DNA from 3 places in the Bacillus sp. D48C genome. Region 3 is predicted to be linked to each of the others. Evidence: riboswitches for the same ligand, from Rfam matches in the RefSeq annotation. Region 3 holds a riboswitch; each other region holds the start of a gene.
What was found. A riboswitch is a leader RNA that binds a small molecule or an ion and turns the genes downstream of it on or off. The one in region 3 is predicted to bind magnesium.
Positions count from the first base shown of each region.

Region 1 (3,969 bases), on a different contig from region 3:
GATAATTATCACTTGTATCTCCCATGAAAGCTTTTGCATGGACGATTTGCCACGGCTCTACACCTTTTTCTTCCATGATTTTCTCCGGTGTGTAATATTCGTAATTTCCAATTCCTTTACGCAGAAGCATAACTGTAACGTTCTTATCAACAAGTTGAAGTAAATCTGTATCACCAGTTAAAATATAAACTTCAGCTTCATTGCAATATTGTTTTGCAAGCGTACCGATACAATCATCGGCTTCGTAGCCTTTCATACCGATAACTGGAATGGATAATTTCGCAGTCATTTCTTGCACTAAATCAAATTGAGGAATTAATTCTTCTGGTGGCGCTGCACGATTTGCTTTATAATTCGAGAACGATTCTGTTCTAAATGTCGTACTTCCCATATCCCAGCATGTAACGATATGTGTTGGTTCGATCGCTTGCGTAGCTGTTAACAAGTGTTTCATATAACCATGAATCCCGTTCGTAGGGGTTCCATCTTGTCGTTTCATAAATTGTCCGTAGACACTTGTTGCGTAAAAAGCACGAAATAATAGTGCCATACCATCAACTAATAATACTTTTTTCATAATTCCTCTCCTATTAAAAAAATAATAACCTCACGTTATCACGTAAGGTTATATAAATAGATTACCATTCTACGTTTTTGCTCAACTTTGTCTATTATACATGGTTTTTGTATATTTAGCACCATTCACACATTAAGACATCCTACTACAACAAGTATGCAATATGCCTGAATACGTATTTTTTCCAGTAGAAACAACGACAGCCTTTGCATTTCCACTAACAATATGCGAACCTTTAAAACATACATTTTCAAGCTCAAGTGGATTATAATCTTTCATCCGTTTTAATGGAATAAATCGTTTACGTTCAAGGTGATAGCAGCTTTCAAACTTCTCTATACTCGCTTCGTTTCCCGTTAACACAGACTCATTTACTAATAAATCATCTGCATAAATAATACGTACATCAGCTGGCACAGCATCTCCAGCCGAAAGAAAAATCATATCTCCAGGTACAAGTTCTTGCACTGGTATCTCCATCATTTTCAGTTCACTATTTAGCCCTGTACTACTAGAACATTCTACTCTAGATACAGTAATCGTTTCACGTTGTAATTCATCACACACACGTTGTTTTGAAAAACCTGGGATCATGCCACCAAGCTTCATCATTACTTCTGCAAGAAGTGCTCTTTTTGAAGTTAGTTCATTTCGGCCATATACTTGAATACGTTTTTGTGCCTCTTTCATTGATAGTCCGTCTCTTGTTGTTTTAAAATATGCAAATACAGATTTTACATCTCTTGTTGCAATTTCAATTAATAAATCTTTATTTTTTTGAAGCATTGTTTGTTCTTTTATTGATTTTTTACTTAGTTTATATGACGTGTTACCCACAGTTTTGTTTGCATATAACATATTATCGTCTCCTCCTTTACAACATAGGAAGAAACGCTTTGTTTCTCAATTTATCCACTTTACTGTGAAAGTGTCTAGCGCTTTATAAACGCTACATTGTGATAAATATAGAGGGAGGAACAAATCGTTTCCTGCCTACATCATATATTTTTGATTTGAAGTATATGGGTAACGGAACCGAGTCAGAATTTGACATGCTCCTCACCTCCTCGTTTAATTTTATAGTTTATACTATGAAATTACTCATAGCTTGGTAACAAAAAAGACCCCTACCCTTAAGAGAGTAGTGGCCATTACATACACAAATAAACGATTTCTAATATAATTAGAAATCTACGGACCTCTCCCTCACCGAGTTTTAGCACTGTATAGCATAGGTACATTACCAGCTACGTTAAGAAAAACCTTAATTCGATCATTCCTGTTGACCCATTGGCGTCTCTCGACATTTTTGGGCAGTAGCATTTCTCTATACAGGAGCCTCACCTAACAGAGACTTATTTTCATTACATTGAAAATGTTACTCTTATTTAAAATAGATGTCAACCGTAGCCTACAATTTTTTCAAAAGGTATGGCAAACTAACATATATAAAGTGAAACTTTAATCAGTGGGGTTTTGTTCATCCCCCACTGATTATTAGCCCTCACCAATCGGGCTGCCCGGCAAATAGCGGAATAAAATAAAAAACTTTACGTTTAAACGTAAAGTTTTTAATAAGTTATACAGCCAGCAATTACAATCCCAATTGAAAGCGATAAAAACATAAGAAAAAGACCGACTGCTTGATTATCTTCTTCAAGACTTTTGTTTATATTAAAGCGTGGTGTAAGCCACTCAGCTAAATAAAAAACGATAATTTGAGCCAAAATCCCAACTGCTCCCCACGAAATCATATCAAGAAGTGAAATTGAATTAGCTGCTGTCGAATATAAAACAATAGCTAACCCAAGTAATCGTCCTCCAAGCACATAGCTTACCGCCTTATTCCCTTGAGCCATTAACTTAAATTCCTTAACTTTCGTTGTCACTTCCATCAAGAACAGACCAATACATAAAAGTCCGAGTGTTACTGCTAAATATGATAAAAAATTAATCATTTTTCCCCCTCCTTTTTATACCTACCGGTAAATAGTACGATTCATTTCCTGTAATCTTTTCTCCCGCGCGAATACCGATACTACTTGCTTTTCCAGCAATTAAAAAAGAACCAAACACATACGACAGTTTCTCCATCCCTTTTTCTGTTTCCAAGGATACGACTGGAAGTTCTATATACTTTTGAAATATCGGCAGTGAAGTTTTATACGTTTGATGTGCATTTTGAAGCATAATATTTTCATCCTTATCGCGAATCGTAATTGTATCTCCTTCTCTACCAAATGAAGGTTTTTGAACGAAAGAACCTTTTCCTAAAAATAAATCTGGTTCTAAATATGTAGGTAACATATATTCTTTAATCCACTGTTGTTCCTCGTTTGTATAAAAGACTTCTTCTTCTGCTAACCCCCAAATAAGACACTGAATTGATTTTGGCTGAAGTAAAAATGCTGACAAAGGATTTATTATAAAAAGCTTTCCGGCTTTTACAAGTTGCAGCAGTTCCACACCTACCAAATCTCCTGTTTCAGGATCTTGATCCTCAATTAAATCTTCTATCGGATATGTTTGACGATATAAAACATCAATCTTCGCCCCATCTTTATCAACTAGAGCACCTTTCGTAATTCTAAGTTCTGACATTGGCACTACTTTATTTTCAACATGGCATAACTGACTTAAATACATAGTCGTATTCCAATCCTCAATATGTTCATGATGTGCTGTAAAAACAACATTTGGATTGTCTAATCCCTTTGTCGCTTCCATTACAGCTTTCGTAACACCAGAAGATAGTAATCGTTCTTGATCCGAGTTTGGATCATCATAACCTAGGTTTTCACAAACTTTTCCATTCATTTGAAAGCATTCCATAATAAAAGTTGGTGTATCACTATTAAACTCAAGCATTTTAATTTGGTTATCAACCGTTATAACGAAATCAAATCGTGAAATAACAGATTCAGGATATAATCCTTTCATTCTAATGAATGATAAGCTCGCAGGAGGAAAACCAAGCTCAAGAATCTGTTCGTCACTTAAATTTCGCAAAAGTCTAGCAGTCTTAAAAAATATTTTACCCATTCGTTCAGTCGCTAAGTGTAATTGTTCCAAAGTCTGATTTGTTATAGAAAAAACATGAAACAAACTATATTCACATTCATATAAATCCGACCAAAAATTCGGATATTTTAAATAAAAATCTTTTCGATCCCTTATGTATTGCGACATATTTTATCCCCCAAATCCTCCCTTTGAACCGCTTCCAATTCCACCTTTAAATTCAGCAGACGATTGATACGATTTAAACGCCGATGAATTTTTAAAAGTGGATTTATTTTGATAATATCGCCCACCATAGAAATAATGCCCACGATAACCTGAACTACTATCATCACACTGCCATACCCCAAGTTCATCATCCCAATCCCAAT
Region 1 covers NZ_JBKFAQ010000016.1:81,201-85,169, forward strand. Annotated here, with positions in the region: gene ACLBXA_RS26525 (5'-3' exonuclease) at 1-577, opposite strand, end outside; gene ACLBXA_RS26530 (P-type ATPase) at 710-1,435, opposite strand; M-box (ykoK) riboswitch at 1,771-1,936, opposite strand; gene ACLBXA_RS26535 (DUF350 domain-containing protein) at 2,149-2,535, opposite strand; gene ACLBXA_RS26540 (glutathionylspermidine synthase family protein) at 2,528-3,766, opposite strand; gene ACLBXA_RS26545 (hypothetical protein) at 3,770-3,969, opposite strand, start outside.
Region 1: it holds a riboswitch for magnesium, as region 3 does, so the genes downstream of both, ACLBXA_RS26530 (P-type ATPase) here and mgtE (magnesium transporter) in region 3, are expected to answer to the same signal.

Region 2 (3,969 bases), on a different contig from region 3:
ATACGGTACCTTCTTCTGTTATCTCCACAACTTCAAGTGGATATTTCACATGTGTCGTACTTACCGATAATGCCACTTCAATAAATTGTTTAATTCCTTTCGGTCCATACACCGTTAAAGGCGTAGTTCCTCCTTGAAATGAACGGCTACCTAATAAACCAGGCAATCCAAAAATATGATCGCCATGTAAATGCGTAATAAATATTTTTTCAATGCGGCGCGGACGTACCGATGTATGTAATATTTGATGTTGCGTGGCCTCGCCACAATCAAATAACCAAGTCTGTCCTCGTTCTTCTAACAATTGTAAAGCAATTGCTGAAACGTTCCTTCCTTTTGAAGGAACACCTGCACCAGTTCCTAAAAATACAAATTCCACTTTCTTTCCTCCAGCTCTAAATATACTCTATCTCTCATCTTACGGAATGTTATTTCAAATGGCAAATCGAATTTACATAACCAATCATCTAGACAACTATATAACACGAACGTTATACTTAAAAAATTTACCAATCGTTCGTGTTTTGTGGTAAAATAATTATACTACATTTTAAGGGAGCGTTTTATTATGAAAGAAGTATTTCGTTTACAAACTGATTTTTCATCTTCATTTGATCGCTGGGTAAGTTCTTTCGTGTCTGATCACCCAGCACAATTAGAATGGACAACTTTAAAGGAATTAATCCATGAATATACAACATCACATACAAATGATACGTTACCAGCATATATTTCTTCAGCTTTAACATATTACGCCCAACGCGTTTCAACTACAAACAGTTCAGAGATTGTTATTTTTGAAAACCCTACAATCTCGTAATCTATAATAAAAAAGCACTGGTTACAGTGCTTTTTTATTTATACTTATTTAACAAATGATCATATTCCGTCCAAAAGTCGGTATACATACTTCGCTCAAGCTCATTTAAAATTATCTTTTCACTTGATTTATTAAATAATTCTTTTGCTTGTAGTGCAAAAGAAACAATTTGTTTTCTATATTCATTTTCATTCAACTCTATATGAAGCCCTTCATAGTATATAGCCTTTTGATCAGTAGAAATAACTTTGACAAAGTCCTTTAAAATCACATTTTTACCTATATGGTTTATAGTCCAATGAATTGAAATTGGGCATCCTAACATTAGCATAGTGCCACATCCGTGCAAAATAACCCCCTCTTCATTTTCAATATCACAAATATATTCTTTATCTAAAGTTCGTAACAAAGCTAAAGCTGATTCACTTATTCCCCATTCCTCATCCATACCTGTCCGCGTAATAATCGTTCCATCCACATTTAAATAAAGTGAAACTTTAATCAGTGGGGGGGCACCGTCCCCACTGATTATTAGTTGAACCAATCGGGCTTTTACGGGCAGTTTGATCTCTCCCACCTAACTCCTTTGCTCTAGCCGAATTTTGAGGTGGGAGTCTTACTGCCCGTTAATGCGGGATATATTTCTCCGTGTGAACATAAATCTTCCTGCTCATTAAACAACCATTTTTGATTCTCAATATTTATAATAAAATTTTGTGGTACCCTTACAAATTCCCCTTTTATAAAAATATTTATTTTCCATATTATTCATAATCAATATCATGCATTTCATCCCACATATCTATTATAAATCCGTTTAATATTTTAAAAACACAGATAAAAAAGATATTGACACTACGATTTTACAGTGCTAACATTCAACATGTAATTGAATATGGTCTCTGTTAGGTGAGGCTCCTGTATAGAGAAACGCTGCTGCCCAAAAATGTCGAGAGACGCCAATGGGTCAACAGGAAAGGTCGGAATGAAGGCCTTTTTTAACGTAGCTGGTTTCAGTACCTATGCTATACAGTGCTAAAACTCAACGAGGGAGAGGTGCATGTATTTTGTCATACACAAAAACTGTTTTTATTTATGTCTACTAACAGTCTTTGTTGTGGACTCTTTTAACTGCGAATTCAGACCTTTACTCGTTTTGAGTAAAGGTCTTTTTACGTCTATATGCACCTTACTATGAAACAAACATAGCATATTCAGAAACTACTAAATTGTACGGAGGTGAGGAACAGTTGGCAATTGATGATTCGGCCCAGATACCCATACGTTTTACATTCATATTTCATCATGTAGGTAGGAAAGAAACTGTTCCTCACCATTTCAAATAGTTAGGTAACAGATTGTTTCCTCCTTCATGACAGAGGAGGAACTACCGATGTTTAATTTACAAAGACAAGAAACAAAGCATGCTTATGAGCAAGATAGCATGAAAACAAATAACGAATTATTAGTGGAGGTTGCAACACAAGATGTAAGCTCTGCGTTAAAACTTTTAGAAACAACACAAGATGGATTATCTAAACAAGAAGCGTCTCGTAGACTTTCTTTATATGGTCCGAACGAAATAGCTCATAATAAAATGGCGCCGTGGTACATTCAATTTCTATTGGCATTTAAAAATCCATTTATTTTCGTTTTATTAGCTCTTGGAGCACTCTCCTTTTTCACAGATGATATGCAAGGAACGATTGTCGTATCTGTAATGGTCCTACTTAGTGCAACGATTCGGTTTTCCCAAGAATTTCGTTCTCAAAAAGCTGCCGATAAGTTAAAAGCTATGGTTCGAACAACTGCGAGCGTATTTAGAATAAATGGATTTGTACATGAAACAAAAAATGTAAAGAATTTAAACCGAAATTACACAACAGAAATTCCAATTGAGGAACTTGTACCTGGCGATATTATTTCCCTTTCAGCTGGTGATATCGTTCCAGCTGATGTGCGTGTTGTATCCGCTAAAGATTTATTTGTTAATCAATCTTCTTTGACAGGGGAAGCACTTCCTGTAGAAAAATACGAACACTGCTACCATACAGAAAATAAGCATATCTTACCGAAAAACATGAAAAAAAATTACAATCCACTCGATATGGAAAACCTTTGCTTCATGGGAACAAATATTGTAAGTGGTAGCGCAAAAGCTGTTGTCATCTCAACAAGTACCGATACGTATTTCGGCTCTTTAGCAAATAAGGTAATTGGAAAGCGTGTAGAAACAAGCTTTGATAAAGGTGTAAACAAAGTAAGCTGGCTCTTAATTACATTCATGCTTATTATGGCGCCTATTGTCCTTCTCATTAATGGATTCACAAAAGGAGATTGGCAAGAAGCTTTCTTCTTCGCTATTGCCGTCGCTGTTGGTCTTACACCTGAAATGTTACCAATGATTGTAACTGCTAATTTAGCTAAAGGTGCCGTTAACATGTCTAAACAAAAAGTAATTGTAAAACAGCTAAATTCTATTCAAAACTTAGGTGCTATGAACATTCTTTGTACAGATAAAACCGGAACTTTAACAGAAGATAAAGTTGTCCTTGTTCGTCACTTAGATCCCAAGGGAAATGAATGCAATCGCGTCTTACAATTTGCCTATTTAAATAGTTTCTATCAAACTGGATTGAAAAATTTAATAGATAAAGCTGTTATTAAGCATACAGAGGAAAACAATAAATTTAATCCATCAGCTTTTCAAAAGCTAGATGAAATTCCATTCGATTTCGCCCGCCGGCGTATGTCAGTCATCGTAAAAGATATTTCAGGTGAACATACAATGGTTTGTAAAGGTGCCGTAGAAGAAATTTTATCAATTTGTAATTACACCGAAGTGGATGAAAAAGTCGTTCCACTCACCGAGGAAATACGTTCAAATGTCAAAAAACTAAGTGAGACATTAAATAGTGAAGGTATGCGGGTTATTGCTGTGGCTTATAAAAAAGATAGAAGAATAAATAATAAAGAGTACGCAGTAAAAGACGAAACAGATATGATTCTCAGTGGATATATCGGCTTTTTAGATCCACCGAAACCATCTGCAGCAGCTGCAATTCAAGCATTACAAAAACATGGTGTACAAGTGAAAATTTTAACTGGCGATAACGAAATTGTTACAAGAAAGGTTTGTAAAGAAGTTG
Region 2 covers NZ_JBKFAQ010000001.1:697,665-701,633, reverse strand. Annotated here, with positions in the region: gene rnz (ribonuclease Z) at 1-379, opposite strand, end outside; gene ACLBXA_RS03800 (DUF3932 family protein) at 569-820, shown strand; partial or broken gene ACLBXA_RS03795 (hypothetical protein) at 855-1,585, opposite strand; M-box (ykoK) riboswitch at 1,715-1,882, shown strand; gene mgtA (magnesium-translocating P-type ATPase) at 2,214-3,969, shown strand, end outside.
Region 2: it holds a riboswitch for magnesium, as region 3 does, so the genes downstream of both, mgtA (magnesium-translocating P-type ATPase) here and mgtE (magnesium transporter) in region 3, are expected to answer to the same signal.

Region 3 (3,969 bases):
TGTTTATCCAGAAGTTGTTGGGTAGAATAATTTCCTGTTATCATTTGCCCAAACTTTGTTAAACCCGTAATAATTGTAGGGGTATTTCTATCCATATTCGTATCAATAGCTTTCCCATTTTCTATTACTATGCCAGTTGCAACATTTCCTCCACCCCTTCCTGTTTCATCAGCAAATCCACTTGCATTCACAGCAACAAGTGCATGATTACGTTTTGCCATTACACTAATTTTTTCTCCCCTGTTAGCACCCTGTGTTCCTTGATGGCTAACGAGTTTAACATTGAAAGGATTACTAATAGTGACTAACTTTCCTTCGAATAGAAAGCGACTATCTTTATTACTTTTAATTGTTTCTACATCAATTTCTAATGGCTGACTTTTTAATTCTTCTAATCTTTTTCCTACTATTTTTTTATAAATATGCTCATCACTGTTTGACCATTTCGGATGATTAATTCTATCTTGCAGTTTATCTAGTTCCTTTTGGGATAGGAATGTATATTTCGCATATTGTGGATGCTGAGAAGTTAGTATACTCCCAGCGATTGTTATACGAAGCTCTCGGCCATAGCTAGTACCAAATAATATTCCTATGCCAATAATCATTAAAATAGAAAATAGAAGCAAGATTCTTTTGAAGATTTTCCTTAGATGTTTCATAGTTTTATCCTCCAGCATTCATTACATTCAATAAATCCATTAAAATATTATTTATCTAAAGACAAAAGTGTTTGATTTTCTCATTACTAAATTTCCCACTATATTTTAGTAATCAAGGCAAAATACTTATTCCAAATTTGTTTTTTTTAGTGTATATTTACAAATTTAATAACGTCTTTGCAACCATGAAATAAATTACTAATCCTGTTCCGTCAACAAATGTTGTAATAAATGGACCTGAAACAACTGCAGGATCCAGTTTTAATTTTCTTAGAATTAAAGGTAAAACAGCTGCAACAAGAGAGGCCCAAATAACAATAAATAATAAAGTGATTGCTACAACTTGTGCAACTTCTGTTCCAACACCTAACATATAAGCACGAGTGAGTCCAGCTACCGCAAGTGCAAGTCCAAGAAGCATACCAATTGCAAGTTCCTTTTTCATTACACGGAAAATGTCTTTAAATTTCATCTCTCCAATACCAATTGCACGAGTAATTGTTGCTACAACCTGTGTTCCTGTATTCCCTCCAGTACCTACTAATAATGGAACAAAGAAAGCAAGGGCAACTACAGTTTCAATTTCGTCCTCAAAATACTTTAATACTGTACCTGTATATGCCTCAGCAACAAAAAGAAGTAATAACCATGGTAGACGTTTTAAGAAAATGCTCCAAATGCTAGCTTCAAAGTAAGATTGATTTAATGGTTCACTTCCGCCTAACTTTTGAATATCTTCTGTAGCTTCTGCTTCCATAACATTCATTACATCATCAAATGTTATGATACCAATCATTTTATTATTTGCTGTTGTGACAGGTATTGCTGCTAAATTATAATTGAGTAGCTTTTTTACAACTTCTTGCTGATCAATTTCAGCTTGTACTGAAATTACCTCTTGAATCATGATAGTAGATAATATCTCTTCATCTGGTGCTAGTAATAACTCATGTATGGAAACGATTCCCTTAAGATAACCGTGATTATCAAGAACATAACTATAAGATATTGATTCTACATTTTTAGAATTTTCCCTAATGTACTTTAATGTCATTTTTACTGACCAATTTCCTCTAACTGCAACAAAATCACTTGTTACAAGACTTCCCGCCGTTTCAGGTTTGAAAGTCATCAATTTTTTCACGTTATGTTTTGTAATTTTATCTAGATACGCCATTAATTTAGCCTGTTTTTCCGGATGAACCGCTAGAAGTAAATCCACTAATTCATCAATCGGTTGTAAATTTAGCAACTTTTTGGCTTTATTTTCAGATAAGTGAATTAAGATATTATATTTTTCTTCTGCACTCATATATTGAAGAATTTTAGAGCTTTTTAATACAGGTATTGTATTTAGTAATATGACTTGATCTTCAATTGAAAACCGTTTTACTTCTTGCGCAACATCATACGAAGGAAGACGTAAAACCTTCTCTGCATCTAAATTTTTTGGGGTTACAAGTAATTCATTTAATAATTTCTTCATGTTAACTCCTCCTCATATTGCTAAGGGAGACTCTAGAGTTTCATGAGTGGTTTTGTTTTATTTTATCTGTCTTAGATTTTTTATTAGAGCAATAATAGTTACATTGCAATCAATTCATTAGTTAGAATTACCTCCTTTTCGAATATAGACAAGATAAAAATAAATAAAATTAAACAGAAAAACCTTTACTCAAAAAGGAGTAAAGGTTTTTTCACAATACAAATAAATGATTATTAAGACCGCCCTGCCAAAATCACAGAAGTGCCTTTCTATCAAATCGTATACCACTCCCTCGTTGAGTTTTAGCACTGTATAGCATAGGTTTTTATAACCAGCTACATTAAGAAGGGCCTTAATCCGACCGTTCCTGTTGACCCATTGGCGTCTCTCGACATTTTTGGGCAGCAGCGTTTCTCTATACAGGAGCCTCACCTAACAAAGATTATTGAATTACTTCAAAATTTAAACCAGAATTTAATATTTGTCAACTCACTTTCAATTCCATTCTTAAAAAAATCTTCTTTTATGATTAAAATCTGCTTTACTGTTTATCAAATTTATATGGTTAAACTACTTAATCAAACTATACGCTACAAGTCTAAAATATGTACTTATACGGAATTATTACATACATTTTCTCACAACATTTTTCAAAGGATCATAACGCTATAAAACATATAATTTTAGCAATACGGTTACTTGACAAGAAAAAAATATATATTTATGCTTGCTACACGAAACAAATACATAAAATTTATATTGCTGAACCTGTTAGGTGAGGCTCCTATACAAACACAGGCTATTGCCCAAAAATGTCGAAAGACGCCAATGGGTAGAACAGGAATTGTCGGGTTAAGGCTCTTCTTAAGATAGCTAAGTGATGAATTGTCATTACTTTACGTTGTATAGTGCCAAAGCTCTACTAGGGGGAAAAGCCTTATTTAGTCATGCCATTTTAAATCCCCCTAGTATGTAACTAGGGGGATTTTTGCGTAAGAAAATAGGGTGTAAGCAATAAAATCTGCCTAAACAAAATCCTATTTAGTAATTGACGAGAACAAGATTTTATTCATTAGCAAATGTAATATTATGCTTTGTTTTAAATTAGGAGGATATTAAAATGAAAAAAATATTAAAACTCGATTATCTATTGCTCCTCCCTCTATTCATAACATGTACTTTAGGTATTATCATGATGTATAGTGCGAGTTCCATTGTAGCTGTCCAGCATTACGGTTATAAAAGTAGACACTTTGTTGATTCTCAATTAACAAAGCTACTTTTAGGAACAATAGGGTTCGTAGTTTGTGCTATACTCCCATATGAAATATGGAAAAAACGAATAGTCTCAATCTTTATTATGGTTGGGGGGATTTTTTTATTAATTATGGTTTTATGGAAAGGAAAAGTGGTAAATAATGCTCAATCATGGATCTTTGGAATACAGCCAGCTGAATTTCTTAAATTAGGAACAATACTCGTAACAGCCCGTTTTTTTGCATTACGACAAGAACAAGCTAAAAATAGCTGGAGTGGTAGCGGAAAACTTTTATTTTTTTTAGCTACAATTTTTTTTCTCATCTTTAAACAACCAAATTTAGGATCAGCAATTTTAATATTAGGTATAGGTTTTAGCATATTTCTTTGCTCAGGAATAAATATAAATCTACTAATCAAAAGAACTTCCATCGGTTCTATTTTGTGGTTCCCTGTTTTATATTTTTTAATTCAATATAGTTTGTCAGAAGTTCAAAAGACACGTATTACTACGATTTTCAATCCCTTTTTTAATGAACAAGGAAATGGATACCAGCTTGTAAA
Region 3 covers NZ_JBKFAQ010000010.1:123,051-127,019, reverse strand. Annotated here, with positions in the region: gene ACLBXA_RS21860 (phosphodiester glycosidase family protein) at 1-662, opposite strand, end outside; gene mgtE (magnesium transporter) at 820-2,148, opposite strand; M-box (ykoK) riboswitch at 2,428-2,595, opposite strand; M-box (ykoK) riboswitch at 2,909-3,085, shown strand; gene ACLBXA_RS21850 (FtsW/RodA/SpoVE family cell cycle protein) at 3,269-3,969, shown strand, end outside.